DNA from 3 places in the Streptomyces sp. NPDC030995 genome. Region 1 is predicted to be linked to each of the others. Evidence: predicted binding sites of a transcription regulator. Region 1 holds the regulator's gene; each other region holds the start of a gene.
What was found. Region 1 encodes HrcA, which represses chaperone genes, less so after heat shock. Its sites were predicted from a motif close to TTNGCACTCNGNNNNNCNGAGTGCNAA; they were not measured.

Region 1 (10,059 bases):
GGAGCTCGCGAACCTGGTCGGCTGCCAGCCCGAGGACGTCCTGCGCGTCTCGGCGAAGACCGGTCTCGGCGTGGACGCGCTGCTCGACAAGATCGTCGCCACGGTCCCGGCCCCGGTCGGCCCCAAGGACGCCCCGGCCCGCGCGATGATCTTCGACTCGGTCTACGACTCGTACCGCGGCGTCGTCACGTACGTCCGTGTGGTCGACGGCCAGCTCAACAAGCGCGAGCGCATCCGGATGATGTCCACCGGCGCCACCCACGAGCTGCTGGAGATCGGCGTCTCCTCCCCGGAGATGACCCCTGCCGACGGCATCGGCGTCGGCGAGGTGGGCTACATCATCACCGGCGTGAAGGACGTCCGTCAGTCCAAGGTCGGTGACACGATCACCAGCCTGCACAACGGCGCGACCGAGGCCCTCGGCGGCTACAAGGACCCGCGGCCCATGGTCTTCTCGGGCCTGTACCCGCTCGACGGCTCGGACTACCCGGACCTGCGCGAGGCCCTGGACAAGCTGCAGCTCAACGACGCCGCGCTCGTCTACGAGCCGGAGACCTCGGCGGCGCTCGGCTTCGGCTTCCGCGTCGGCTTCCTCGGCCTGCTCCACCTGGACGTGGTCCGCGAGCGCCTGGAGCGCGAGTTCGGCCTCGACCTGATCGCCACCGCGCCCAACGTGGTCTACCGGGTCGTCCTGGAGGACGGCAAGGAAGTCACCGTCACCAACCCGAGCGAGTTCCCCGAGGGCAAGATCTCGGACGTCTTCGAGCCGGTCGTACGGGCCACCGTGCTCGCGCCCACCGAGTTCATCGGCGCGATCATGGAGCTCTGCCAGACCCGCCGCGGCACCCTCCTCGGCATGGACTACCTCTCCGAGGACCGGGTCGAGATCCGCTACACCCTCCCGCTCGCGGAGATCGTCTTCGACTTCTTCGACCAGCTGAAGTCCAAGACGCGCGGTTACGCCTCCCTCGACTACGAGCCCACCGGCGAGCAGTCCGGCAGCCTGGTCAAGGTCGACATCCTGCTGCACGGCGACAAGGTCGACGCCTTCTCCGCCGTCACGCACAAGGACGCCGCCTACGCCTACGGTGTGCGCCTCGTCGCCAAGCTGCGCGAGCTCATCCCGCGGCAGGCCTTCGAGGTGCCGATCCAGGCCGCGATCGGCTCCCGCGTCATCGCCCGCGAGACCATCCGCGCCATCCGCAAGGACGTCCTCGCCAAGTGCTACGGCGGTGACATCTCCCGTAAGCGCAAGCTCCTGGAGAAGCAGAAGGAAGGCAAGAAGCGCATGAAGATGGTCGGCTCCGTGGAGGTCCCGCAGGAGGCCTTCATCGCCGTCCTCTCCAGCGACGAGTCCGGCGGCAAGAAGAAGTAGCCGCCCCCCGGCCGTCCGATACGAGCAGGCCTCCGCGCACCGGCGCGGGGGCCTGTTTCGTTATGAACCGGCCGCTTGCGGGCCCTTACGCACGCGCCGGGCGCGCTCTAGTCTGATCACTGCTCGACGGTTACTCGCCAGTCACTAACCGGCACGTCTCAAACCCGCCAGTCCCAAGCGCCCCGCAAGCGCCCTACGCCCACGCACTGCCGCGTGGGCCGGTCCGGAGGATGTCGTGAGCGACACACAGACCTATCTCGAGAACCGCCCGTCCAGCGTGGCGGTGCTCTTCCTTGAGCGCGTCGCAGCGACGCCCGACGACGAGGCCTACCGGTACCCGGTGCCCGCGGCGGGCGGCCAGGGCGCCACAGACGACTGGAAGTCGCTCAGCTGGGGCCAGGCGGCCGAGCGCGTCTTCGCCATCGCCGCCGGGCTGATCGCCCTCGGCCTGGAGTCGGAGCAGCGCGTCGCGCTCTCCTCCAACACCCGGGTCGACTGGATCCTCTCCGACCTCGGCGTGATGTGCGCCGGCGGCGCGGTCACCACCATCTACCCCAGCACCAATGCGGACGAGTCGGCCTTCATCCTCTCGGACTCCGAGAGCCGGGTGCTCATCGCCGAGGACGCGAAGCAGCTGGCGAAGGCGCGCGAGCGCCGCGCCGACCTGCCGCACCTCGCCCACGTCGTGGTCCTGGAGGCCGCCGACGCCGTCCCCGCCGAGGGCGACCCCGAGGGCTGGGTGCTCTCGCTGGCCGATCTGGAGGCGAGCGGCAAGGAGTACCTCGCCAAGCACCCCGAGGCGGTCAAGGAGCGGATCGCGGCGATCACCTCCGACCAGCTCGCCACCCTCATCTACACCTCCGGCACGACCGGCCGCCCCAAGGGTGTCCGGCTGCTGCACGACAACTGGTCGTACCTGGCCAAGGCCATGGTCGCCACCGGCCTGATCCACAAGGACGACGTCCAGTACCTGTGGCTGCCGCTGGCCCACGTCTTCGGCAAGGTGCTCACCTCCGGGCAGATCGAGGCCGGCCACGTGACCGCCGTCGACGGCCGGATCGACAAGATCATCGAGAACCTGCCGGTCGTGCAGCCGACCTACATGGCGGCCGTTCCGCGCATCTTCGAGAAGGTCTACAACGGCGTGGCCGCCAAGGCCCGGGCCGCCGGCGGCGCCAAGTACAAGATCTTCCAGTGGTCGGTCGGCGTCGCCCGCGAGTACGCCAAGGTCACGCAGGACAACTACCGCCGCACCGGCCGGGCGAGCGCCCCCTTCGGCCTCACCACCAAGCACAAGATCGCCGACGCGCTCGTCTACTCCAAGCTCCGCGACGCCTTCGGCGGGAAGCTGCGCGCCGCCGTCTCCGGCGCCGCCCCGCTGGCGCCCGAGATCGGCTTCTTCTTCTCCGGCGCGGGCATCCACATCCTGGAGGGCTACGGCCTGACGGAGTCCAGCGCGGCCTCCTTCGTCAACCCGGGCGAGGCCTACCGCACCGGCACGGTCGGCAAGCCGCTCCCCGGCACCGAGGTCCGCATCGCCGACGACGGCGAGATCCTGCTGCGCGGCCCCGGCATCATGGAGGGCTACCACCAGCAGCCCGACAAGACCGCCGAGGTCCTGGAGTCCGACGGCTGGCTGCACACCGGAGACATCGGCGAGCTCTCGGCCGACGGCTACCTGCGCATCACCGACCGCAAGAAGGACCTGATCAAGACCTCGGGCGGCAAGTACGTCGCCCCGGCGGAGATCGAGGGCCAGTTCAAGGCGATCTGCCCGTACGTGTCGACCATCGTCGTGCACGGCGCCGACCGGAACTTCTGCTCGGCCCTGATCGCGCTCGACCAGCCGTCGATCCTGGTCTGGGCGGCCGAGAACGGGCTGGAGGGCAAGACGTACGGGCAGGTGCTGGCCGCGCCGGAGACCGTGCGGCTCATCGAGACGTACGTGCAGACCCTCAACGAGGGCCTGCAGAGGTGGCAGACGATCAAGAAGTTTCGGCTGCTGCCGCGCGACCTCGACGTGGAGCACGGCGACCTCACGCCGAGCCTGAAGCTGAAGCGTCCGGTGGTCGAGCGTGAGTTCAAGCACCTGATCGAGGAGATGTACGAGGGCAGCCGCGAGGCCTGACGCCTGCCGCGGGCTCGGCGGGGCGGGGCGGGGCGGCTGGGGCCGCGCCCCGCGGACCCCGCCCCTGCCGGGCTGTGCCTCGCTGCGGCGCCGCTGCCGGGGGCGCTGCCCCCGGACCCCCGCGCCTCAAACGCCGGCGGGGCTGAAAGATCGGGGCTCCGCCCCGGACCCCGCGCCTCAAGCGCCGGCGGGGCTGGATGTGCGGGGCGGGGTTGGATGTGCGGGCGGGGCCGCCGGCGGGGCTGGATTCGTGCGGGACAATGGGGGCATGCCTTCCGCACTGCCCGACGGTGAACCCATGCCCCAAGACGGCTCGCTGCCGTCGCACGCCCTGGTGGGTGCCGGGGAGCGGCCGCTCGGGTTCTACCTGCACGTCCCGTACTGCGCCACGCGCTGCGGGTACTGCGACTTCAACACGTACACGGCCACCGAGCTGCGGGGCACCGGCGGCGTGCTCGCCTCCCGGGAGAACTACGCCGACACCCTGATCGACGAGGTCCGCCTCGCCCGGAAGGTGCTCGGCGACGACCCCAGGGCCGTCCGTACCGTCTTCGTGGGCGGCGGCACGCCGACGCTGCTGCCCGCCGGGGACCTCGTACGGATGCTCGCGGCGATCCGGGACGAGTTCGGCCTGGCCGAGGACGCCGAGATCACCACCGAGGCCAACCCGGAGTCCGTCGATCCGACGTACCTGGCCGAACTGCGCGCCGGCGGCTTCAACCGGATCTCCTTCGGCATGCAGAGCGCGAAGCAGCACGTCCTGAAGGTGCTCGACCGCACGCACACGCCGGGACGGCCGGAGGCGTGCGTCGCCGAGGCGCGCGAGGCCGGCTTCGAGCACGTCAACCTGGACCTGATCTACGGGACCCCGGGGGAGTCGGACGAGGACTGGCGGGCGTCGCTCTCGGCGGCGCTGGGCGCCGGGCCGGACCACATCAGCGCCTACGCGCTGATCGTGGAGGAGGGGACGCAGCTGGCGCGGCGGATCCGCCGGGGCGAGGTCCCGATGACGGACGACGACGTCCACGCCGACCGGTACCTGATCGCGGACTCGGTGATGGCCGAGGCCGGGTACTCCTGGTACGAGGTCTCGAACTGGGCCACCTCGGAGGCCGGGCGCTGCCTGCACAACGAGCTGTACTGGCGCGGCGCCGACTGGTGGGGCGCCGGGCCGGGAGCGCACTCGCACGTGGGCGGGGTCAGGTGGTGGAACGTCAAGCACCCGGGCGCCTATGCGGCGGCCCTGGCCGAGGGCCGCTCCCCGGGCGCGGGGCGCGAGCTCCTGTCCGAGGAGGACCGGCGGGTCGAGCGGATCCTGCTGGAGCTGCGCCTCGTGGACGGGGTCCCGCTGTCGCTGCTCGCCCCCGCGGGGCTCGCCGCGTCCCGCAAGGCCCTCACGGACGGCCTGCTGGAGGCCGGGCCGTACGAGGCCGGGCGGGCCGTGCTGACCCTGAAGGGGCGGCTGCTGGCCGACGCGGTGGTCCGGGACCTGGTGGACTGACCACTCGGCGGGGTGAATCCGTCCTGGACATCAAGCCGGACACCGGCGGATCGGCACCCTCCCGAAGTTCAGGCGGCGCCGCCGACCGTGACGAAGTCGATGAGCTCCTCGACGCGGCCCAGCAGGGTCGGCTCCAGGTCCTTGTACGAGGTCACCCGAGACAGGATGTGCTGCCAGGCGGCCCCGGTGTTCTCCGGCCAGCCCAGGGCCCGGCAGACGCCCGTCTTCCAGTCCTGGCCGCGCGGGACCACCGGCCACGCGGCGATGCCCAGCGCGGACGGTTTCACCGCCTGCCAGACGTCCACGTACGGGTGGCCCGCGATCAGGACGTCCGGCGAGGTCACCGACGCCGCGATACGGGACTCCTTCGAGCCCGGCACCAGGTGGTCCACCAGGATCCCCAGGCGGGCGTCCGGCGCGGGGGCGAACTCCGCCACGATGGCCGGGAGGTCGTCGATGCCCTCCAGGTACTCCACCACCACGCCCTCGATGCGCAGGTCGTCACCCCAGACCCGCTCCACCAGCTCGGCGTCGTGCCGGCCCTCGACGTAGATCCGGCCCTTCCGGGCGACCCGGGCCCGGGCGCCCGGGACGGCGATCGACCCGGACGCCGTACGGGAGGGCGCGGCCGGGCCCCGGGACGGGCGGACCAGGGTGACGACGGCGCCCTCCAGCAGGAAGCCCCGCGGTTCCATCGGGAACACCCGCCGCTTGCCGAAGCGGTCCTCCAGGGTCACCGTGCCCGCCTCGCAGGCCACCACCGCGCCGCAGAAGTCCGTACCCGCGACCTCGACCACCAGGTCCGGTTCGGCCGGCACCTCCGGCACGGCCTTGGGTCGCTTCCACTGCGGGGTCAGGTCGGGGGAGTACTCGCGCATCCGGCCGACAGTAGGAGAGCCGCGGGCGTCATGCTCCCGACACGCCGAAACGGGCCGCCAGTGTGGCGCGTTGCGCACGGACGAAGTCCGCGGAGACCACCGCTCCGTGACCCGGCACGTACAGCGCGTCGTCCCCGCCCAGCGACAGCAGCCGGTCCAGGGCGGCGGGCCACTGCCGGGGCGCCGCGTCCGGGCCCGCCAAGGGCTCGCCGGACTCCTCCACCAGGTCCCCGCAGAACACCACCTCGCGCTCGCCCGGCACGAAGACGGCCAGATCGTGACCGGTGTGCCCGGGCCCCACGTTGGCCAGCAGCACCTGCACCCCGCCGAGCTCCAGCGTCCACTCGCCCGACACCGCATGTCCCGGCAGCACCAGCAGGTCCACCGCCTCGGCGGCCTCGTGCTCCGCCAGCCCGTGCCGCACCGCGTCCCCGCGCAGCTCCTCGCGGCCCGTCGACAGCAGCGCGGCCAGCCCGACCGCCCCGAACACCTCGGCACCGGAGAAGGCGGCCCCGCCCAGGACGTGATCGAAATGGCCGTGCGTGAATGCGATATGGGTCACGCGCCGGCCCGTCAGCCGCTCCGCCTCGGCCCGCACCTGCGCGCCCTCCCGGACGCACGAACCGGGATCGACGAGGAGCACCGACTCGTCCCCCACCACCAGTCCCACCGTGCAGTCCCACACCGGGAGCCGTCTGCGTCCGACCCGTCCGGCCAGCCGTTCCCAGCCCGCCTCTTCCCAATGCACGTCCATACGGCGACGCTACCCTGGCGGGCCTCCCTTGCCAGGGGCTCACCACCCGCCCGTACACTGAGCGGGGGATCTCTGGCACTCGAACGTCCAGAGTGCCAACGAACACGGCAGTACACGGCAGAACACGGCAACGGACCACAGCTGGAGGTGTGCGCGATGCTCAGCGAACGCAGACTCGAAGTGCTGCGCGCCATCGTCCAGGACTACGTCGGGACGGAGGAGCCCGTCGGCTCCAAGGCGCTCACCGAACGCCACCGGCTCGGCGTCTCGCCCGCCACCGTGCGCAACGACATGGCCGTGCTGGAGGAGGAGGGCTACATCGCCCAGCCCCACACCAGCGCCGGCCGGATCCCCACCGACAAGGGCTACCGCCTCTTCGTCGACAAGCTGGCGGGGGTCAAACCGCTGTCGACGCCCGAGCGCCGGGCCATCCAGAACTTCCTCGACGGCGCCGTCGACCTCGACGACGTCGTCGGCCGTACGGTGCGGCTGCTCGCGCAGCTCACCCGGCAGGTCGCCGTCGTCCAGTACCCGAGCCTGACCCGGTCGACCGTCCGGCACGTGGAGCTGCTCTCGCTCGCTCCCGCGCGCCTGATGCTCGTACTGATCACGGACACCGGTCGCGTCGAACAGCGGCTGATCGACTGCCCGAGCCCCTTCAGCGAGACCTCGCTGGCCGACCTGCGGGCCCGGCTCAACAGCCGGGTCGTCGGCCGGCGCTTCACCGATGTGCCCCCGCTCGTCCAGGACCTCCCCGAATCCTTCGAGGCCGAGGACCGCGGCACCGTCTCCACGGTGCTGACGACCCTCCTCGAAACCCTGGTCGAGGAAGCAGAGGAGCGGCTGATGATCGGCGGTACCGCCAATCTCACCCGCTTCGGACACGATTTTCCCCTGACGATCAGGCCGGTGCTCGAAGCGCTGGAGGAGCAGGTCGTGCTTCTCAAGCTGCTGGGCGAGGCCAACGAGTCGGGAATGGCCGTACGGATCGGGCATGAGAATGCCTACGAGGGACTGAACTCCACGTCCGTCGTCTCCGTCGGTTACGGTTCGGGCGGCGAAACAGTCGCCAAACTCGGCGTGGTCGGACCGACCCGCATGGACTACCCCGGAACGATGGGAGCGGTACGCGCAGTGGCACGTTACGTCGGACAGATCCTGGCGGAGTCGTAAGTGGCCACGGACTACTACGCCGTTCTCGGCGTGCGCCGCGACGCATCGCAGGACGAGATCAAGAAGGCCTTCCGGCGCCTCGCGCGTGAACTCCACCCGGATGTGAATCCGGACCCGAAGACGCAGGAGCGCTTCAAGGAGATCAACGCGGCCTACGAGGTGCTCTCGGACGCCCAGAAGAAGCAGGTCTACGACCTCGGCGGCGACCCGCTGTCCGCCTCCGGCGGTGGCGGCGGTGCGGGCGGCTTCGGAGCCGGCGGCTTCGGCAACTTCTCCGACATCATGGACGCCTTCTTCGGCCAGTCCTCGCAGCGCGGCCCGCGCTCGCGGACCCGCCGCGGCCAGGACGCCATGATCCGCCTCGACCTGGAGCTGGACGAGGCGGCCTTCGGGACCACCAAGGACATCCAGGTCGACACGGCCATCGTCTGCACCACCTGCTCCGGCGAGGGCGCTGCCCCCGGTACCTCGGCGCAGACGTGTGACATGTGCCGCGGCCGCGGTGAGGTCTCGCAGGTCACCCGGTCCTTCCTGGGCCAGGTCATGACCTCGCGCCCCTGCCCGCAGTGCCAGGGCTTCGGCACCGTCGTCCCGACCCCGTGCCCCGAGTGCGCGGGCGACGGCCGGGTCCGTTCCCGCCGCAGCCTCACGGTCAAGATCCCGGCCGGTGTCGAGAACGGCACCCGCATCCAGCTCGCGGGCGAGGGCGAGGTCGGCCCCGGCGGCGGCCCCGCCGGCGACCTGTACGTGGAGATCCACGAGCTGCCGCACCCGACGTTCCAGCGGCGCGGGGACGACCTGCACTGCACGGTGACCATCCCGATGACGGCGGCCGCGCTGGGCACCAAGTGCCCGCTGGAGACGCTGGACGGGCTGGAGGAGATCGACATCCGGCCAGGCACCCAGTCCGGCCAGGCGATCCCGCTGCACGGGCGCGGCGTGACCCACCTGCGCGGTGGCGGGCGCGGCGACCTCATCGTCCACGTCGAGGTCACCACCCCGAGCAAGCTGGACGCCCAGCAGGAGGACCTGCTGCGCCAGCTGGCGAAGCTGCGCGGCGAGGAGCGGCCCACCGGCCAGTTCGCGCCGGGTCAGCAGGGGCTGTTCAGCCGCCTGAAGGACGCGTTCAACGGCCGCTGACCGGCCTGCGACCACAGCCACGAGCCCGGCCGGGGGATTCCCCGGCCGGGCTCGCTGCGTCGGCCCCGACGTCGGCCCCGACGTCGGCCCCGACGTCGGCCCGGTGCCGGCCCGGTGCCGGCCCGATGCCGTTCCGATGGCGGCCGGACACGGGCCGACTGCCGTGTCGGTAAGCGGACTATGCCAGGCGAATGCCATGATTCGGTCCCCTGAGCGGGACATGGCACGATGCAGTCCATGTCCACGGCACCGAACGGTCTCTCCCCCCACCCGATCGTGCAGGCTCCCATGGCGGGCGGCGGCTCCGGCCCGCAGCTCGCCGCTGCCGTGTGCGAGGCGGGCGGACTGGGCTTCCTGGCCGGCGGCTACAAGACCGCCGACGGGATGTACCAGGAGATCAAGCAGGTGCGGGCGCTCACCCGGCGCCGTTTCGGCGTCAACCTCTTCATGCCGCAGACCGGTTACGTGGACCCGGCCGCCGTCGAGGCGTACCGCGGGCAGCTGGCCGGGGAGGCGAGCTGGTACGGGATCTCCCTCGCCGAGGAGGAGATCATCGGCACCAGCGACGACGGCTACGACGCCAAGCTGGCCATCCTCCTCGAAGACCCGGTCCCGGTCGTCTCGTTCACCTTCGGCTGTCCCGCGTCCGCGACCCTCGCCGCCCTGCGCAAGGCCGGTACGTACACCGTCGTCACGGTGACCTCCGACGACGAGGCCCGTACCGTCCAGCAGGCGGGCGCCGACGCCGTCTGCGTCCAGGGGGTCGAGGCCGGCGGCCACCAGGGCACCCACCGCGACGACCCCCAGGCCGACGGCACGGCCGCCGTGGGGCTCCTCGCGCTGGTGGCCCAGGTACGGGAAGCCGTGGCCCTCCCGATCATCGCCGCGGGCGGCCTCATGCGGGGCTCGCAGATCGCGGCGCTGCTGGCGGCGGGCGCGGAGGCGGCGCAGCTCGGGACGGCCTTCCTGGCCTGCCCGGAGTCGGGCGCCGCCCCCGAGCACAAGCAGGCGCTGACGGACCCGCTGTTCGTCCGCACCGAGCTGACCCGGGCCTTCTCCGGGCGGCCGGCGCGGGGGCTGGTGAACCGCTTCATGCGCGAGCACGGGCCG
Region 2 (10,059 bases), on a different contig from region 1:
GATGCCCTCGGCGATCATGTCGACGTACTCGCCGGTCGCGGCGTTCAGGCCCCAGCCAACCGTCAGGTTGCGGACCTTCTCCACGACGACGCCGCCTTCGAGACCACCGTTGACGGCGATCTGCTTCAGCGGGGCCTCGAGGGCGAGCTTCACGGCGTTGGCGCCGGTCGCCTCGTCACCCGACAGGTCGAGCTTCTCGAAGACCGAGGAGGCCTGGAGCAGGGCCACGCCACCACCGGCGACGATGCCCTCCTCGACGGCCGCCTTCGCGTTGCGAACGGCGTCCTCGATGCGGTGCTTGCGCTCCTTGAGCTCGACCTCGGTCGCGGCGCCGGCCTTGATGACGGCCACGCCGCCGGCCAGCTTCGCGAGGCGCTCCTGGAGCTTCTCGCGGTCGTAGTCCGAGTCGGAGTTCTCGATCTCGGCGCGGATCTGGTTCACGCGACCGGCGACCTGGTCGCTGTCACCGGCACCGTCGACGATGGTGGTCTCGTCCTTGGTGATGACGACCTTGCGGGCGCGGCCGAGCAGGTCGAGACCGGCGTTCTCCAGCTTGAGGCCGACCTCCTCGGAGATGACCGTGCCGCCCGTGAGGATGGCGATGTCACCGAGCATGGCCTTGCGGCGGTCTCCGAAGCCCGGGGCCTTGACGGCGACGGACTTGAAGGTGCCGCGGATCTTGTTGACGACCAGGGTCGACAGGGCCTCGCCCTCGACGTCCTCGGCGATGATCAGCAGCGGCTTGCCGGACTGCATGACCTTCTCCAGGAGCGGCAGCAGGTCCTTGACCGAGCCGATCTTGGAGTTGACGATCAGGATGTACGGGTCGTCGAGGGACGACTCCATGCGCTCCATGTCGGTGGCGAAGTACGCCGAGATGTAGCCCTTGTCGAAGCGCATGCCCTCGGTGAGCTCCAGCTCCAGACCGAAGGTCTGGGACTCCTCGACGGTGATGACGCCTTCCTTGCCGACCTTGTCCATGGCCTCGGCGATGAGCTCGCCGATCTGGGTGTCGGCGGCGGAGATGGAGGCCGTGGAAGCGATCTGCTCCTTGGTCTCGACATCCTTGGCCTGGGCGAGCAGGGCGGCGGAGACGGCCTCGACGGCCTTCTCGATACCACGCTTGAGGGCCATCGGGTTGGCACCGGCGGCCACGTTGCGCAGGCCCTCGCGGACGAGCGCCTGGGCGAGCACGGTGGCGGTGGTCGTACCGTCGCCGGCGACGTCGTCCGTCTTCTTGGCGACTTCCTTGACCAGCTCGGCGCCGATCTTCTCGTACGGGTCCTCGAGCTCGATCTCCTTGGCGATGGAGACACCATCGTTGGTGATCGTGGGGGCGCCCCACTTCTTCTCAAGGACGACGTTGCGACCCTTGGGGCCAAGGGTGACCTTGACGGCGTCGGCGAGCTGGTTCATCCCACGCTCGAGGCCGCGGCGGGCCTCCTCGTCGAACGCAATGATCTTGGCCATCTGAAGTGGTCCTCCCGGACAGCGGTGGATTGCTCCCAGGACCGCGCCCGCGCCCGCGACGGACGGCCTGCGTGCCCGGCGGTTCCTTCCCGCCGGACCCTGCGGGCCTCACCGACCCGGTCCTCGTTCAGTAGCACTCTCAACCCGAGAGTGCTAACGCCAATGATTAGCACTCGACCCCCACGAGTGCAAGCGGCTTGGGGCAACGCCCCGCCGGTCCCTTGGGACAACGCCCCGCCAGTACCGGGCACACGCACGAGGGGCTCACATCCCGTGTCCAGGATGTGAGCCCCTCGTAGGTCTTTGGTCGTTCGTCTTGGTCGATCGCTTCAGGACTAGCCGAGCGCGAGCTTGACCATGTCCGCCTGCGGACCCTTCTGGCCCTGCGAGATCTCGAACTCGACCCGCTGACCCTCTTCAAGGGTGCGGTACCCGTCCATCTGGATGGCGCTGTAGTGGACGAACACATCCGCACCACCGTCGACCGCGATGAAGCCGTAGCCCTTCTCCGCGTTGAACCACTTGACGGTGCCCTGAGCCATGCCTAACTCCCCTATTACTGGCCCTTGCGCAGGAACGCACTTCGCGCTCCCGGGTCAGAACTTGCGTCGGAACGCGTCGACCGAGGCTGAATGTATCTGCGCGAGTGCTGTCTGCAACAGGTCAATCCGACGAGAATTCTGGGCACCGAGAAACATTGAAATAGAGTGAAAAGTTGGCATCTTCCAGGGCAACTCGGGCCCGACATATCTCGCCAAAGCCCCATACCGCGCTTGCACATTGGCCCGATGTCGACCCTCACGCGGCCCGTTCATATGCGGCGGGCAAGAACCGCGGAGGGGACTTCCCCAACTCTACCGTGCCCAATCAAGCAGAATTGCCCCCTCCGCTTTTAGCGGAGGGGGCAATTACGGTTTTTCGCGTTTCATCGAGTTCCCGGCCGGATGTCCAGCCGGGTGCCCGGCGAGGTGTTCAGCAGCCGCCGGCCACGGCGGGGATGATCGAGACACCGGCGCCGTCCGGCGTCACCGCCTCCAGCCCGCCCTCGAAGCGCACGTCGTCGTCGTTGACGTAGACGTTCACGAAGCGGCGCAGCTTGCCCTGGTCGTCCAGGACGCGCGCGGCGATGCCCGGGTGGCTCTTCTCCAGGGACTCGATGACCTCGGCGAGGGTCGCGCCCTCGGCGGAAACCTCGGCCTGACCGCCGGTGTAGGTGCGCAGGATGGTGGGGATGCGGACGTTGACGCTCATGGCGCTACTGCCTTTCCGGTAGAGCAGGGGGTTGGTCAGGTCACGCCAGGCCGGCGGCGCGGAACGCGTCCAGGCTCGGGCGGATGGTGGCGGTCTGCCCGCTGTCCGCGGCCACCGCCTCCAGGGTCTTGAGGCCGTCACCGGTGTTGAGGATGACGGTGGTCAGCGCCGGGTCGAGCTGACCGTTCTCGATGAGCTTCTTCGTCACGCCGACGGTCACGCCGCCCGCGGTCTCGGCGAAGATGCCCTCGGTCTGCGCGAGGATCTTGATGGCCTCGACGACCTGCTCGTCGTTGACGTCCTCGACGAAGCCGCCGGTGCGCCGCGCGATGTCCAGGACGTACGGGCCGTCCGCCGGGTTGCCGATCGCCAGGGACTTGGCGATGGTGTTCGGCTTCTGCGGGCGGACCACGTCGTGACCGGCCTTGAAGGCGGTCGACACCGGGGAGCAGCCCTCGGCCTGGGCACCGAAGATCTTGTACGGCTTGTCCTCGACGAGGCCGAGCTTGATCAGCTCCTGGAGACCCTTGTCGATCTTCGTCAGCTGCGAGCCGGACGCGATCGGGATCACGATCTGGTCGGGCAGCTGCCAGCCGAGCTGCTCGCAGATCTCGTACGCGAGGGTCTTGGAGCCCTCGCCGTAGTACGGCCGCAGGTTGACGTTGACGAAGCCCCAGCCCTCGCCCAGCGGGTCCCCGATGAGCTCGGAGCAGAAGCGGTTGACGTCGTCGTAGTTGCCCTCGATGCCGACCAGGTCGCCACCGTAGACACCGGCCATGACGACCTTGCCCTGCTCCAGGTCGTGCGGGATGAACACGCAGGAGCGGAAGCCGGCCCGGGCGGCCGCGGCGCCGACGGCGCCGGCCAGGTTGCCCGTGGAGGAGCAGGACAGGGTGGTGAAGCCGAAGGCGCGGGCGGCCTCGACGGCGATGGCCACGACGCGGTCCTTGAAGGAGTGCGTCGGGTTGCCGGAGTCGTCCTTGACGTAGAGCTTGCCGGTGACGCCGAGCTCCTTGGCCAGATTGGCCGCGTCCACGAGCTTGGTGAAGCCCGGGTTCAGGCTCGGCTTGGAGGCCACGTCCGCGGGGACGGGCAGCAGCGGCGCGTAACGCCAGATGTTGTTGGGGCCGGCCTCGATCGCGGCGCGCAGGGCCTCGGGGTCACCGGTGGGAAGGTCGTAGGCGACTTCCAGAGGTCCGAAGCACTCGACGCACGCGAAGATGGGTCCGAGTTCGAATCGGGTACCGCACTCGCGACACGAGAGGCCGGTGGCAGGTCCGAGATCGACAGAGGTGGCAACAGTCTGTGCAGCCATGATGGCGAGGCCCTTTCTCCTCATCTTCCCCATGGCGCACTTCGCCATGAGACGGAATTGGCACCTTCCCTAGCCGGGGACCTCGCGCGGATGCGTCGTACGCATGGCGAGAACCGACTGGAGGGTTGCCGGGGCTTCAACGGGCCGTGTCCCTCTGCCCCTCTGGATGAGCGGTATGGCACCGGCACACGCGCTCTATGGCGCGCCGGTGCGTTTGTTCGCGGGGACCCCCGGCATGCGGTGGTCCTTCGCGTTGTTCAAGACTGTAACCGAAGGGCCGGGTGGTTGAGACAGCCGTCCGAACCGCGAGATGGATCACAAATCGGTCCATTCAGGGGACGAAACAGGGAGTGCTGAGGGTGCTGGAAGAGGTGGAGCGCTGGCTGGCCGACCGCTCCTGGTCAGCCGCCGACCGACCGCTCGACCAGCTGCTCGACCGGAAACGGGCGACAGGCAGCACGGTCAGCGTGGTGCTGCCCGCGCTCAACGAGGAGGCCACCGTCGGCGCGATCGTCGAGGTGATCCGGCGCGAGCTGATCGAGGGACTGCCCGTCCCCCTGGTGGACGAACTGGTGGTCATCGACTCGGGCTCGGCCGACCGGACCGCGGAGGTCGCGGCGAAGGCCGGAGCCCGGGTGGTGCACCGCGACGAGATCCTGCCGAGGATCCCGCCGCTGCACGGCAAGGGCGAGGTGCTGTGGCGCTCGCTGCTGGCCACCAGCGGGGACATCGTCTGCTTCGTCGACGCCGACCTGCGGGACTTCTCGGCCTCCTTCGTCTCGGGCATCGTGGGGCCGCTGCTGACCGAGCCGGACGTGCAGTTCGTCAAGGCGATGTACGACCGCCCGCTGGGCGACGCTCCCGGCCAGGGCGGCCGGGTCACCGAACTCGTCGCCCGCCCCCTCCTCAACCTGCACTGGCCGCAGCTGGCCGGTTTCGTCCAGCCGCTGGGCGGCGAGTACGCCGTACGGCGCTCCCTGCTGGAGCGGCTGCCGTTCCCCGTCGGCTACGGCGTCGAGCTGGGCCTGCTGGTGGACGCGCTGCACACGGTCGGGCTGGACGCGCTGGCCCAGGTGGACGTGGGCGTACGGCTCCACCGCCACCAGGACGGGCAGGCGCTGGGCCGGATGGCCGCGGCGATCTACCGCACGGCCCTGCTGCGGCTCTCGCGCGGGCACCTCGTACGGCCGGAGCTGACGCAGTTCGAGCGGGGGCCGGAGGGCTTCGTGCCGCGGACCTACGCGGTGGACACCGAGGAGCGGCCGCCGATGCTGGGGATCAGGGAGTACGCGCTGCGGCGCGTGGCGTGACGCAACGGACGGTTTGAGGCGACCCGGGCCGGGCTAGGTTCGCGACATGGCTTCATCCCAGGTACTCGTCGCCGCCAACCGCGGCCCGCTCTCGTACGCCCTCGACACCGACGGCACGCTCAGCGCCCGGCGCGGCGGGGGCGGGCTCGTCTCCGGGCTCTCCGCGGCCCTCGCGGAGCAGCCGGAGGCGCTGTGGATCTGCGCGGCGCTGTCAGAGGCGGACCGGGAGGCGGTCCGCCGGGGAGTGGCCGAGCCCGGCGTCCGGATGCTGGACATCGATCCCACCATGTACGACGACGCGTACAACGGGATCGCCAATTCGGTGCTGTGGTTCACCCACCACCACCTGTACGACATCCCGCGCGAGCCGGTCTTCGACGCGGAGTTCCGGCGGCTGTGGGACTCGTACACGGCCTACAACCGCGCCTTCGCCGAGGCTCTCGCCGAGGAGGCGGCGCAGGGGGCGTGCGTCCTGGTGCAGGACTACCACCTGGCGCTGGTCCCCGGGCAGCTGCGGGAGCTGCGGCCGGACCTGCGGATCGGGCACTTCACGCACACGCCGTGGGCGTCGCCGGAGTTCCTCCACATGCTCCCGTCCGACGTCCGCCTCGAGCTGGTGCGGGGGATGCTCGGCGCGGACGTGGTGGGCTTCCACACGCGGGCGTGGGCGAACGCGTTCGTGGAGGGCACGGGTGCGGGGGCGGGTGCGGGGGCCGGGACGACTCGTGTGGCCGTGTACCCGCTGGGTGTGGACGGCGACGAGCTGCGCGCCCTCGCCCACCGGCCGGAGGTCGACGCGAAGCTGGCGGACCTGCGGGCGGAGGTCGGCGGCCTGAAGACGATCGTCCGGGTGGACCGGACGGAGCTGTCGAAGAACATCCTGCGGGGCCTGCTCGCGTACCGGGAGCTCCTGGCCTCGTACCCGCAATGGCGGGGCCAGGTCGTCCACCTCGCCTCGGCGTACCCCTCCCGGCAGGACCTGGCGGTGTACCGGGACTACACGCAGTCGGTACGGGATCTGGCGGCGGCCGTGAACGAGGAGTTCGGGACGGAGCACTGGCAGCCGGTGCTGGTGTCGGTGAAGGACGACTTCGCCCGCTCCCTGGCGGCGTACCGGCTGGCGGACGTGGCACTGGTGAACCCGGTCCGGGACGGGATGAACCTGGTGGCGAAGGAGATCCCGGTGGTGTCGGAGGCGGGCTGCGCGCTGGTCCTGTCCACGGGGGCGGGGGCGTACGAGGAGCTCCGCGAGGACGCGCTGACGGTGAACCCGTACGACGTGACGGCAACGGCCGCGGCGCTGCACGCTGCGCTGGCCATGCCGGCGGGCGAGCGCGCGGAACGCACGAAGCGCCTGGCGGCGGCCGCCACGGCCCTCCCCCCGACGGCCTGGTTCACGGCCCAGCTGTCCGACCTGCGCGCGTGACGCTGCGCCGCACAATCAGCCTCGCCGGCGTTTGAGGCGCGGGGGTTCGGGGGCAGCGCCCCCGACAGCGGCGCCGCGCCCGGCAATGAACGCTCAGCGCCGCTTCCCGGGGCTCCGCCCCAGACCCCGCTCCTCAAACGCCGGCGAGGCTGAATTTGGCCGGCGTCAGCCTGCAAGTGTGCGCAGCGCAACCTTGCGCCCGGGCCGGGCAGGGTTGCCGCGCAGCGGCAAAATCCAGCCCCGCCGGCGTTTGAGGCACGGGGGTTCGGGGGCAGCGCCCCCGACAGCGGCGCCGCGCCCTGCGGCACAGGTTCAGGCGCTGGAGATGGCCGTGGCCAAGGTGGCCAGGAAGGCCGCTACCGCGGCGGGGCCCGGGAGGACCAGGTCCGCGCGGGAGGCGAGCTCCGGGACTTCCGCCGAGCCGCTGGCGACCAGCAGACCCGGCCGGCCGTCGGCCCGTCGTTTCTCGACCGCCGAGTACGCCGCCAGGTCACCCAGGTCGTCCCCCGCGTACAGCACCGCCTCCGCGCCCCGTTCCGCCAGGAACTCCGTCAGGGCGACGCCCTTGTCCATGCCCGGGGGGCGCAGCTCCAGGACCGCGCGGCCCGGCTCCACCATCAGCCCGTGGCGGGCGGCCAGCTCGGCCAGGGGTTCGCGCAGGGCCGCGAAGGCCGCCGCCGGGTTCTCCGCCCGCCGGGTGTGCACGGCCAGCGCGCGGCCCTTCTCCTCGATCCAGGTCCCGCGCCACGCGCCGATGGAGTCCAGGAAGCCCGGCAGCTCCGCCCGTACCGCCGCCACCCCGGGGTGCTCGGCCGGGGCGTGCACGATGCCCGTGACCGCGTCCCACCGCTCGGCCCCGTAGTGGCCCAGCACCACCAGGTGCTCCAGGCCCGGCACGCCCGCGAAGCCCCCGTAGCGGACGGCGACGCCCGCCGGCCGGCCGGTGATCACGGCGACCGAGTCGACCTCGGGGGCGAGCGCGGAGAGGGCCGGGACGGCTCCGGGGTGGGCTCGGGCCTGGTCCGGGTCCGGGACGATGTCGGCGAGGGTGCCGTCGAAGTCCAGGGCGATCACGGACCGGCGGGGTGCACGGAGGAGGGCCTCGAGTCCCTCGCGTCCGGCTGCGGTGACGGGCATCGGCAAGTCGTGCGGATGGCTCCCCATACGCACGACCCTAACGGCCCGAACGGGTGACGGCTACGGCTATCGCCGGGCCCGCTGCGCCTCTCGGATCCGCCGCAGCCGGTTCACCGTGCCCGGGGCGTGGGCCAGCGCCCGGGGGTCGTCCAGCAGCGCGTTGAGCAGCTGGTAGTAGCGGACGGGGGTCATCCCCAGCCCTTCCCGGATGGCCCGTTCCTTGGCTCCGGGCCCGGGCCAGGTGCGTCCTTCGTACGCGAGCACCGCGGCCTCCGTGGCCGTCAACTGCCCCTCGTCCGTCATACCGCCAGATTAACGCCGCCCGCTGACACCGGCCCCGCTCCCCTGCCGCCGCCCGCCGCCGCCCGCCGTCGACCGCCGTCAGCGCTGGTCCGCCGCGCGCGCGGCGGTCGCGATCTCCTCCAGCGCCTTCGCCGGCTGCCCGCCCGGCTGGACGGTCTTGCCGATGTTCTGCTTGATGTCCTCGCTGACGCCCGCCCAGGACTTCTTGCCGACCGGGTACAGCCGCGAGGTGGGCAGCGCCGCCAGGAAGGTCTTCAGCTGCGGCGAGGACCCCTCCGTGGCGGCCTGCTTCGCGCGGTAGCCGCTGGTGGTGGCCGGCAGCAGGTCGTACTTGTCGGTGAAGGCCGTCACGTTGTTCGGCTGGTACAGGAAGTCCAGGAACTTCCCGGACTCCGCCCGGTGCCCGTTCTTGAAGGCCATGACCCAGTCCGCGACGCCCATCGCCGGCTGGTCGCTCCCGTCGGACGTCGGCAGCGGCACCATGCCGTACTTCACGCCCTTGGCGGCGGCCTGCTTCAGCAGCGTGGGGTGCCCGTTGAGCATCCCGACCTCGCCCTTGGCGAAGGCCTCGAAGGCGGCCTGGCGGTCCAGCTTGCCCGGCTCGACCGGTCCGGTCAGCCCCTGCCCGACCATCTTGTCCCGCAGGAACTCCAGCGTCTTGACGTTGTCGGGGGAGTCGATGGAGTACGACTCCTCGTTGTCGGTGTAGCCGCCACCGCCCGACAGCATCCACATCATCGTCTCGGCCTGGGCCTCCTCGCGGCCCAGCGGCAGCGCGAAGGGGGTGGGCACGCCCGCGCCCTTGAGCTTCTTCGCCGCCGCCTCCAGGTCCGCCCAGCTCTTGGGCTGCCAGCCGGCCTTGGCGTCCTTCGCGAGCACGCCCGCGTCGGTCAGCAGCTTCTCGTTGTAGAAGAGCAGCCGGGTGCTGGCCACGAAGGGCAGCCCGTACTGGACCTGCTTGACCTTGCCCGCGTCCGCGAGCGGTCCGAGGAAGTCGGCCTCGGTCTTCACGGAGAGCAGTTCCGCCGCCGAGTACAGCTTGCCGGCGGCCGCGTAGTCGGCGTAGGCGCCGATCTGCGCGATGTCGGGGGCCTTGCCGGCCTTGACCATCTCGGCGACCTTGGCGTCGACCTCGGACCAGGAGTAGACGCTGACCTCGACGTTCACGCCGGGGTTGGCCTTCTCGAAGCCGTCGGCGAGGCCCTTCCAGTAGGCGGTCGAGGAGTTCTGCGGATTGTCCCCGTAGTCGGCCGCCACGACCCGGAGGGTCACCTCGTTGTCCCCGGTGAGTCCACCGACGGCTCCGCAGCCCGTCAGCGTCACGGCAGTCAGGCACAGTGCGGCGCCGGATGCGGCCAGGCTCTGGTAACGGCCCTTCACGGTTCTCGATCCACCCCTTGTTGTACGTACGATCCACGTAAGGTCTACACCACTTTGGCGGCTCGTCCACATCCGGATCCCGACCTTGGTCCCGAATTTGTATGGCCGCTCAACAATCCCCCTCAATGGACTAGACCTTTCCCCGCCGAGCACGCGAGACTGTCCCCTGTGAAACCCGTGAAACACGTCATCGCCCTCGATGTGGGCGGCACCGGGATGAAGGCCGCCCTCGTCGCCGCCGACGGCACCCTGCTCCACGAAGCGCGCCGCGCCACCGGCCGCGAGCGGGGCCCCGACGCCGTCGTCGAGACGATCCAGGCCTTCGCCGCCGAGCTGCTCGAAACCGGCCGGGAACGCTACGGCGAGACCGCCTCGGCCGCCGGAGTCGCCGTCCCCGGCATCGTCGACGCCGAGAACGGGATCGCCGTCTACGCGGCGAACCTGGGCTGGCGCGACGTACCGATGCG
Region 3 (10,059 bases), on a different contig from region 1:
GGCGGTCACCGAAGCCCGGGGCCTTGACGGCGACCGCGTTGAAGGTGCCGCGGATCTTGTTGACGACGAGGGTGGAGAGCGCCTCGCCCTCCACGTCCTCGGCGATGATCAGCAGCGGCTTCGAGGCGCCGGCCTGGATGACCTTCTCGAGCAGCGGCAGGAGGTCCTGGATGGAGGAGATCTTGCCCTGGTTGATCAGGATGTACGGGTCGTCGAGGACGGCCTCCATACGCTCCTGGTCGGAGACCATGTACGGGGAGAGGTAGCCCTTGTCGAAGGCCATGCCCTCGGTGAACTCCAGCTCCAGGCCGAAGGCGTTGGACTCCTCGACGGTGATGACACCGTCCTTGCCGACCTTGTCCATCGCCTCGGCGATGAGCTCGCCGACCTGCGAGTCCTGCGCGGAGAGCGCGGCCACGGCGGCGATGTCGGACTTGTCCTCGATCGGGCGGGCGGTCGCGAGGAGCTCCTCGGACACGGCCTTGACCGCGGCGTCGATGCCCTTCTTCAGGGCGGCCGGGGACGCGCCCGCGGCGACGTTGCGCAGACCCTCGCGGACCAGCGCCTGGGCCAGCACGGTGGCGGTGGTGGTGCCGTCACCCGCGATGTCGTTGGTCTTGGTCGCCACCTCCTTCACGAGCTGCGCGCCCAGGTTCTCGTACGGGTCGTCCAGCTCGACCTCGCGAGCGATGGTGACACCGTCGTTGGTGATGGTGGGGGCGCCGAACTTCTTGTCGATGACGACGTTGCGGCCCTTGGGGCCGATCGTCACCTTCACCGTGTCGGCAAGCTTGTTGACGCCGCGCTCGAGGGCGCGACGGGCGTCCTCGTCGAACTTCAGGATCTTCGCCATGGGAGCGGTTCAGCCCTCTCGAAAACTCGGGTTTAACGAACTGCGCCCCTCGCCGCCCGGCAATCAGCGGGGTGACCAGGGGCGCAGCTCAAAGCAGTACTGATGAAGAGAATTACTTCTCGACGATCGCGAGCACGTCGCGAGCCGAGAGGACGAGGTACTCCTCGCCGCTGTACTTCACTTCGGTGCCGCCGTACTTGCTGTAGAGCACGATGTCGCCGACGTTGACGTCCAGCGGGAGACGCTGGCCGTCTTCGAAGCGACCCGGGCCCACCGCGAGGACGACGCCCTCCTGGGGCTTCTCCTTCGCGGTGTCCGGGATGACCAGGCCGGAGGCCGTGGTCTGCTCGGCGTCGAGCGGCTGGACCACAATGCGGTCCTCAAGCGGCTTGATGGCAACCTTGGAGCTGGCGGTCGTCACGATCCGACCTCCCCCTTCGGAGATCCGGGGTTAACTGTCTGAGGTGGCGACCAGGTCGATCCGTCGTCGCGGGTGCCGGATCTGCCTGTCGCTGTGTTGGCACTCACCGGGGGTGAGTGCCAGGTGCGACACTATTCCGGCGATTAGCACTCGGTCAAGCGGAGTGCCAATTCCCGAGCCCTGGGCGTTGCGCGGAGAAGGCCCTGAACCCCGAAAACACGGGCGTACGGACGTTCGGGATCACTGCTCCCCCTCCCATGACCAGGGCAAACCCAGGCGCACCCGGGCCGGAGCGACCCCCTCCGGTCCCGCGGCTGCTTCGTGCGCCGATATGTGAGGCTTGTGCCGTGCGCATCCTCGTGGTCGAAGACGAAGAAGGCCTCGCCGAGTCCCTACGGCGCGGCCTGTCCGGCGACGGGCACCTCGTCGAGGTCGCGCACGACGGCCACCACGGCCTGGACCTCGCCCTCGCCGGCGGCCCGTACGACGTCGTCCTCCTCGACCTGATGCTCCCGGGCATCAGCGGCTTCGAGATCTGCACCCGCATGCGCGCCCACGGCGACACCACCCCGGTCCTGATGCTCACCGCCCGCGACGGGGAGTACGACGAGGCCGAGGGCCTGGACTCCGGCGCCGACGACTACCTCACCAAGCCGTTCTCCTTCGTGGTCCTGGCCGCCCGCATCCGGGCGCTGGCCCGGCGCGCCGGCGCCGCCGACCGCGGCACCCTCCGGGCCGGCGACCTCTCCCTGGACCCGCAGGGCCGGCGCTGCCGCCGCGGCGACCGGGACATCGAGCTCACCGCCCGCGAACTGGGCGTCCTCGCCTGCCTGATGGAGCAGCCCGGCCGGGCCGTCGCCAAGCAGGACATCCTGGACGAGGTCTGGGACACCCCGCACGGCATCGACCCGAACATCGTCGAGGTGTACGTCTCCTCGCTGCGCAAGAAGATCGACGCGCCCTTCGGCCGCCGCTCGATCCTCACCGTCCACGGGACGGGCTACCGGCTGGCCCCCGACGGTGGCTGACCGCCCCGGGTCCGGTCCGGGACGCCGGCCGCCCGGCCTGATCCGCATGACGGGCCCCAGGGGCACCGTCCGCGCGCGCACCGCGGCGGCCGCCGCCCTCGCCATGGCCGCCGTCCTCGCCACCGGCGGGCTGTGGCTGCACGCCCTGCTGCGGGCCAACCTGCTCGACAACACCACCGACCGCACCGAGCTCGCCGCCCGCAAGGTCGCCGCCCAGCTCGACAACCGGACCCTGCCGCCCGACGGACGGCTGCCCGCGCCCGAGAACGGCGTGGACCTGGTCCTCGTACGGGACGCGGACGGCCGGACGGTGGCCACGACCGGCGACCCGGGGCACACCCCCGCCCGGGGGGACGAGCTGCGGCTCCTCCCCACGCCCGGGGAGGACTCCCGCTCGGCCGTGCTCCCGCCGACGCACCCCGGCGCGGCACGGCGCGCGGTGGTCGTGGTCGCCGCGCCCGGGGCGCACACCGTGTACGCGATGACCGTGCTCGGCGACGTCGACGGCGCGACCCGGGCCGTCGCGATCGGGCTGCTGGCCGGCGCGCCCCCGCTGATCGGCTTCGCGGCGGCCCTGGCCTGGTGGGTGACCGGCCATGCGCTGCGTCCGGTGAGCGCGATCCGGACCGAGCTGGCGGCGGTCACCGCGAGCGAGCTGGACCGGCGGGTGCCCGACCCGGGCGGGGCCGACGAGATCGCGCAACTGGCCCGGACCGTCAACGACACCCTTGACCGGCTGGAGCGCTCCGACGCCCGGCAGCGGCAGTTCACCGCGGACGCCTCGCACGAGCTGCGCAATCCGCTGGCCGCCGTCCGGTCCCGGCTGGAGGTGGCGCTGGCCATGGACCGCCCCGACCGGGAGTCGGTCGCGGCCGCGCTGGCCGATACCGAGCGGCTCCAGCGGATCGCGGCGGACCTGCTCCTGCTGGCCCGCCTCGACGGCGGTCCGGCGCCCCGGACCGAGCCCGTGGACCTGGCCCTGCTGGCCGCGGAGGACGTGGCGCGCCGGGGCGGGTCCCGGGTGACCGTACGGCTGGACGCGCGGGCGCCCGTACCGGCGGCGGGGGATCCGGCTCGGCTGGAGCGGGCGCTGGCCAACCTGGTGGACAACGCGCTGCGCCATGCCCGTACGGAGGTCGTCGTACGGGCGGACACGCGGGACGGCCGGCCGGTGCTGGAGGTCACGGACGACGGCCCGGGCATCCCGGAGGCGGACCGGGACCGGGTGTTCGAGCGGTTCGTACGGCTGGACGCGGACCGGGGCCGGGCCAGCGGCGGCACGGGGCTGGGCCTGGCCATCGCCCGGGAGATCGCGCGGGCGCACGGGGGCGACGTACGCGCGCTGGCGGCGCCCGCCGGGGGCGCGCGGCTGGTGCTGCGGATCCGGTAGGGCTCCTTCAGGACAGGGCCACGGCAGGGCTAGGACAGGGCCAGGACAGGGCCACGACCCTCAGGATTCCTTCAGCGCGGCTACCTCACCATCGACAGGCATGAGCGCGCACCGGAGGAAGACGACGACCCGACCACGCCGCCCGTCCCACCGGCTGTCCCGACGGCGGCGCCTCGCCCGCACCCTGCTGGTCACGAGCTGCGCGCTGCTGGTCCTGGCGGGCGGCGGCGCCTGGTACCTGTACCACGACCTCGCCTCCAGCATCGGCAGCTCGAAGGCCCTCGACGGCGCCGAGAAGTCGAAGTTCGGCGACACCAACATCCTGCTGATGGGCCTGGACAGCCGCCGTGACCAGAACGGCGAGGAGCTGCCGGAGGAGGTCCTCGACAAGCTGCACGCCGGCAGTTCGGACATCGGCGGCTACAACGCGAACACCCTGATCCTGCTGCACGTGCCCGGGGACGGCCGCCAGGCGAAGGCCTTCTCCGTCCCGCGCGACGACTACGTCAACATTCCCGGCCAGGGCAAGGACAAGATCAAGAAGGCGTACGGGCTCGCGAAGGAGAAGAAGCAGGAGCAGCTCGCCGCGCAGGGGGTCAAGGACCGCCGGCAGCTGGAACGGGACGGCCGGGAGGCGGGGCGCAAGGCCCAGATCGAGACGGTGCGGAACTTCCTGGGAGTCCCGATCGATCACTTCGCCGAGCTGAACCTGGCCGGTTTCTACCACCTCGCCGACGCGCTGGGCGGCGTACCGGTGTGTTTGAACAAGGCGGTGAAGGACAAGTATTCGGGAGCCGATTTCCCGGCGGGCCCGCAGACGCTCGACGGTCAGCAGTCGCTCGCCTTCGTCCGCCAGCGGCACGGCCTGGACATGGGCGACCTGGACCGGACGAAGCGGCAGCAGGCCTTCCTCGCGGGCGCGACGAAGAAGCTGAACTCGGCCGGGACCTTCACCGACCCGGTGAAGCTGGTCAAACTGATAGAGGCCGCGAAGAAGGACGTGGTGACGGACGAGGGCTGGGATCTGCTGGCGTTCGTGAAGCAGGCGAAGAACCTGTCCGGCGGCAAAGTGCAATTCACGACACTCCCCATCGAGGGCTTCGGAAGGAACCATGGGGAGGACATCAACGTCGTAGACGATATGAAGATAAAGCGCCTGATAGCCGAGCAGATCGGACCCAAGGCCTCCGCAAGCCCGAGCGCACCGGCCGACTCGTCGGGCTCGACGGGCTCCTCGGGTGCGTCGGGTGCGTCGGGTGCGTCTTCCGGCGGGGCCGGCTCATCGGGTGCATCCGGCTCGTCCGGGCCGGCGTCGGGCGCGCCTGCCGCCTCACCCCCGCCGCCTGCCTCGTCCTCCGCCCCCAAGGACGGTGGCGGCATCCCGTGCGTGGACTGAAACCCCTGACGGCGGCGGGCGCGCGCCGCCGCACCGAGGCGCTGCTCCTGGTCTTCGTCATCGCCATCGCCGTTTTCGGCCACGCCTCGGCGAGCCTCGCCATGAACGACCGGCTGCCGCCGAACCTCGCCGGCTTCACGGTCAGCATGACCCTGCTGTCGCTGGTCGGGCACCTGGGCGTGCGCCGCTTCGCGGCCTACGCGGATCCGCTGATCTTCCCGCTCGCCATGCTGCTGACCGGGCTCGGGCTGGTACTGCTGCACCGGCTCGACCAGGGCTACATCGAGCGCTACAACTCGGACGCGAACGCCCCCGGACAGCTGATGTGGACGGTGGTCGGGGTCGCCGCCTGCATCCTGGTGCTGGCGCTGCTGCGCGACCACCGGCTGCTGCAACGGTTCATCTACATCACGATGGCCGTCGCGCTGGTGCTGCTGATCGCACCGGCCTTCTTCGGCGCGGACACCTACGGCGCGAAGCGCTGGATCAAACTCTTCGGCTTCTCGCTCCAGCCCGGCGAGTTCGTGAAGATCATGATCGCGATCTTCTTCGCCGGGTACCTGGTCATCCACCGGGACTCGCTGGCACTGACGGGCCGCAAGTTCATGGGCATGCGCCTGCCCCCGATGCGCCAGCTCGGCCCGATCATCACCGTGTGGATCGTCTCGATGCTGGTGCTGGTCTTCGAACGCGACCTCGGCACCTCGCTGATCTTCTTCGGTGTTTTCGTGGTGATGCTGTACGTGGCCACCGAGCGCACCAGCTGGATCGTGTGCGGCGTGCTCATGGCCTCGGTGGGCGCCTTCGTGGTCGGCTCGACGGAACCGCACGTCAAGGCGCGCGTGGCGGCGTGGCTCAACCCGCTGTCGTACTACTGGGAGGTGCGGCCCCCCGGGGTCACCTCGGACCAGTCGGCGCAGGCCCTGTTCAGCTTCGGCACGGGCGGCATCTCGGGCACCGGCCTCGGCCTGGGCCACCCCGAACTGATCGCGTTCGCCGGGCGCAGCGACTTCATCCTGACCACGGTGGGCGAGGAACTCGGCCTGGCCGGGGTCATGGCCGTCCTGCTCCTGTACGCGCTCCTGGTGCAGCGGGGCCTGCGCATGGCACTCGGCGCGCGCGACCCCTTCGGCAAACTGCTGGCGGTGGGCCTGGCCTCGGCGCTGGCCCTGCAGGTCTTCGTGGTCGCGGGCGGCGTCACGGGCCTGATCCCCCTGACGGGCAAGGCCCTCCCCTTCCTGGCGAAGGGCGGCTCGTCCCTCCTGGCCAACTGGGTCATGATCGCCCTCCTCCTCCGCATCAGCGACAGCGCGGAACGCCAACGCGAGGCGGACGCCCACGGCCCGGCGGAAACTACGATCACGCCGATGGTGGGGGCGGGGGCGGGGGCGGGGCTTCGGTAGGCGGGAGCCTCGCGGGCGGGATCAGAGATCTGTATGGGGGTTTCCCGTCAGTCTCATCGTCTCTCCGTGTCGGGCCGGTCCCTCAAGGGCGCTCCCTACGGTCGCGTCGCTTCGCGATGGCCTTCGGCCACCCTTGACCGACCGTCCCGCCACGGACATACGAAGACTGCCGGGAAACCCCCAAAGGAACGGGCCGGGTGTTCTTTTTCAGGGACGGGCCGATCAGCGATGGGCGGGCGGGGTTCGGCGGGCAGATCCCCAGGAGCGGGCCCATTCACATCGGATCCGGGGTCTGGGGGTCGGGGCGCGTCAGATCGCTACGCGCTTCTCACGTATCAGCGTCCGACGGCCGTCCGGGGCTGGACATAGGCCGCCACCAATCACTACGCGCTCCTCGACGAAGGCGACTGCTGGCCGTCTGGGGCTGGTGGAGGGTCCGGAGGGGCGATTGCTCACCTCAGCCGAGCTCTACCCGCATCAGAGCGACCTCGTCACAACAAATGCAGGGACAGACAGGTGTAATTGGGGCAAACTGACGGCCCTTTCGGCCGCCTGCTCTCCCTGACCCGAGTACAGCTCGGTATAGCCGCTGTCTGACGCTTGTGACGCCTACCGCCACACCCAACGGACGAAAGTAACGAACCCGACCGCCCAGATGGCCAGGAACATCAGCGCCATCAGAACCACGGCAGCGACGAAGAGACGATCGGCGAGCGAGCTCGTTTCGTGGTCCGGCTCGTCGTCGGGGTCTGGAGAGAACGTGGCCCAGTCGGCGGGCCGGCCGACGTAGTCCGAAGTGGCGCTACGTACGGCCGCCAGCTGTTGTCTTGCGAATTCGGTGCTGGCGACGGATTCAGGCACGCGCCATGACAGTGCCCACATCCGCTGCGGCGACGTGGAGTAGCGCTTCTCGAAAGCGGAAGTCTCCACAGGGTCGCGATCTTCTTCGAGATACATCCACCGCCCCGCTTCCGCCGGCTCTCCGTACAGCCGGTACACCTCGGCCAGGCGGCGCCGCAATTGCAGGTCCTGCGGGTAGGAGGACACCAGACCGCGCAGACGCTGCCGCGCCATGGGGACCCGCCCCGCAGCAAGATCCGCGTCCACGCGCGCGAGGGTCTCGATGAGCGTCATGCGTGCATGATGGCCGACCGCGCCCCAGGGCGGGCTCTCAGCCTGCATCCTCGACGTTGGCAACCGAGGTGGTGAATTCGCGGCCGGATGCGCCACGGATGTAGGCCAGTTCCATCCAGCGCTCGATGCCTGTGCCCGAGACGTTCTCGTTGATCACGGCCATCAGCTCACCCTCGATTCCGGAAGCGATGTCGCGGACACGGCGGCGCAGTAGTCGGTGCGGCACGTACTCGTACTGCTCAGTCATCGGACGCTCCCTGCAAGGTCCTGAGGAAGCGCTCCCAGCCGACCAGCGCCCGGTCCAGCAGATCCGTGCCGGGCTCGCTTATGACCGCCACCCTGACGGGAGAGGCGTCTTCTGTGTCGACGCTGAACACGTCGCGGTGCTGCCGCATGCAGATCACTCCTCACGCGCGAGACAAACTCTCTAGAGATGTATCCACTACAGCCGACCCGGCCCCATCCGTCAATACATCTCTAGAGATCTCAGCCGAAGTAGGTCCCAATGCTGATGCATGCGGCGGCCTACCTCTGGCCCTAGGGTGTCTAGAGAGGGGAAGGAGTGATCGGTTTCGTGACCAGCGACGGCAGCACCCGCCAGCCGAAGTACCAGCGGATCGCTGATGCGCTGAGGACGGCCATCCAGTCGGGTGAGTACGGCCCGGGCGACCGGCTGCCGGGCGAGAACGACCTCATGGCCACTTACGAGGTCGCCCGGATGACCGCACGCCAGGCCCTCGGCGTACTCCAGAACGAAGGCCTCGCGGAGGCGCGGAAGGGTGCCGGCGTCTTCGTCCGAGCGTTCAGGCCCCTGCGGCGGCGCGGGATCCAGCGGCTGGCGCAGGAGCAGTGGGGTTCAGGCCGCTCCATCTGGTCCGCCGATGCCGAGGATCGCGAGCTCGTCGTCGATCAGATCGAAGTGCGCGAGGAAGAGGCGAGCAACCGCGTCTCCGACGCCCTTGGCATTGCCCCGGGGAGTCAGGTGTGGGCACGCAGCCGCCGCTTCGTGCTTGACGGCAAGCCGGTGCTCTTCGCGACCTCGTACCTGCCGTCGGACGTCGTTGCCGCCTCGGCCATCACTCAGATCGACACCGGTCCTGGCGGAACGTACGCGCGACTGGCCGAGCTGGGGCACGAGCCCGTTCACTTCCGAGAGGAAATCCGGTCTCGGATGCCTTCGGCCGGCGAGGCCGAGCGACTGTCGCTCTCCATGGGCACACCTGTCATCCAGATCGTCCGCACCGCGTACGCCGAGGGCGGACGGGCCGTTGAGGTCAACGACATGACTCTGGACTCCGCTTCCTACGTGCTGGAGTACGACTTCGACGCTTAGTCCGCCGCAGCGAGCCCGAGGACCGATCAGGTATCAGCGCCAAACGACCGTCGCCGCCGTCCCGGAGAAGCGCGTAGCGATCTGACGCGCCTACCGAACCGGGCCCGTCCGTCCCTGATCGACCCGTCTTTGAAAGCTCGGACCGGCCCGTTCCTTTGGGGGTTTCCCGACAGTCTTCGTATGTCCGTGGCGGGACGGTCGGTCAAGGGTGGCCGAAGGCCATCGCGTAGCGACGCGACCGTAGGGAGCGCCCTTGAGGGACCGGCCCGACACGGAGAGACGATGAGACTGACGGGAAACCCCCATACAGATCTCTGATTCCGCCTGAGGGACTCCCGCCCACCCCCGACCCCGCCCCGCCCCCCTACAGGTAATCCTCCAAGCGCCCTATCCGGTACCCCTGTTCCTGGATGCGCTGGAGCATGCGGGTCGTCATCTGGGTTTCCGTCGAGCCCTTGAGTTCGGACGGGCCGCGGAAGTGGGCCAGGATGATGTCGCCCGGTTTGAGGGCGGAGCCCTCGGCGTACTGGAAGTTGTTGATCTGCATCGAGACCCGCCACAGGACCAGGGACGAGACCCCGCACTCCGAGGCTGCCCGGAGGGTGTCGTCGTTGTAGTTGCCGAAAGGCGGGCGGAAAAGCGGCGGGCGTTGGCCGAAGCGCTTCTCCAGGCGGTCCTGCTGGCCGCATATCTCCTTCTTCTGCCCCTCGAAGGACAGGGTTCGGAGGTTCGGGTGCGTCAGCGTGTGGTTGTTTATCGTGCTCGCCGAGCCGTTGTCGCGGAGCTTCTCGAAGTGGCCGTAGTCCGGCGAGGCCACGCTGTCCGTCAGGAACATGCTGATCGGCAGCTTCAGGTCGGCCGCCATCTTCAGGAACTCGGGGTCCTTCTCCGCGCCGTCGTCGAAGGTCAGGAAGACGACCTTGTCCTCCGGCGCGACGGGTATTCGGTCTATCACCGGGACCTTGCCCGGGGCCGCCTTCGGGATCTGGGGCTTCTGGGCGGGCTTGGGCGCGTACGCGAGGGGGGCCGTCAGGCCCCACTTCTTGTACGCCTCGTCGGAGGCGGAGCCGGAGGCCGTGGCCGAGGCGGAGGCGGACCCCG

Region 2: a site for HrcA is predicted at 1,637-1,663, ahead of groL (chaperonin GroEL). Genes of this name have one in related genera too.
Region 3: a site for HrcA is predicted at 1,418-1,444, ahead of groES (co-chaperone GroES). Genes of this name have one in related genera too.

What each region holds. Positions count from the first base shown of each region.
Region 1 is NZ_JBVIFS010000002.1:342,866-352,924, forward strand. It holds gene lepA (translation elongation factor 4) at 1-1,375, shown strand, start outside; gene ACZ45T_RS05055 (AMP-dependent synthetase/ligase) at 1,611-3,503, shown strand; gene hemW (radical SAM family heme chaperone HemW) at 3,772-5,004, shown strand; gene ACZ45T_RS05065 (DUF3097 domain-containing protein) at 5,073-5,882, opposite strand; gene ACZ45T_RS05070 (MBL fold metallo-hydrolase) at 5,911-6,636, opposite strand; gene hrcA (heat-inducible transcriptional repressor HrcA) at 6,793-7,809, shown strand; gene dnaJ (molecular chaperone DnaJ) at 7,810-8,949, shown strand; gene ACZ45T_RS05085 (nitronate monooxygenase) at 9,187-10,059, shown strand, end outside.
Region 2 is NZ_JBVIFS010000036.1:3,556-13,614, forward strand. It holds gene groL (chaperonin GroEL) at 1-1,470, opposite strand, end outside; gene ACZ45T_RS33385 (cold-shock protein) at 1,806-2,012, opposite strand; gene ACZ45T_RS33390 (MoaD/ThiS family protein) at 2,443-2,721, opposite strand; gene thrC (threonine synthase) at 2,762-4,036, opposite strand; SAM riboswitch class I at 4,054-4,209, opposite strand; gene ACZ45T_RS33400 (glucosyl-3-phosphoglycerate synthase) at 4,396-5,346, shown strand; gene ACZ45T_RS33405 (alpha,alpha-trehalose-phosphate synthase (UDP-forming)) at 5,393-6,772, shown strand; gene otsB (trehalose-phosphatase) at 7,085-7,936, opposite strand; gene ACZ45T_RS33415 (DUF3263 domain-containing protein) at 7,976-8,212, opposite strand; gene ACZ45T_RS33420 (extracellular solute-binding protein) at 8,291-9,592, opposite strand; gene ACZ45T_RS33425 (ROK family protein) at 9,770-10,059, shown strand, end outside.
Region 3 is NZ_JBVIFS010000001.1:90,880-100,938, reverse strand. It holds gene groL (chaperonin GroEL) at 1-853, opposite strand, end outside; gene groES (co-chaperone GroES) at 966-1,274, opposite strand; gene ACZ45T_RS00525 (response regulator transcription factor) at 1,622-2,302, shown strand; gene ACZ45T_RS00520 (sensor histidine kinase) at 2,349-3,692, shown strand; gene ACZ45T_RS00515 (LCP family protein) at 3,793-5,088, shown strand; gene ACZ45T_RS00510 (FtsW/RodA/SpoVE family cell cycle protein) at 5,076-6,491, shown strand; gene ACZ45T_RS00505 (DUF6584 family protein) at 7,101-7,625, opposite strand; gene ACZ45T_RS00500 (hypothetical protein) at 7,663-7,872, opposite strand; gene ACZ45T_RS00495 (hypothetical protein) at 7,865-8,020, opposite strand; gene ACZ45T_RS00490 (GntR family transcriptional regulator) at 8,200-8,958, shown strand; gene ACZ45T_RS00485 (polysaccharide deacetylase family protein) at 9,323-10,059, opposite strand, start outside.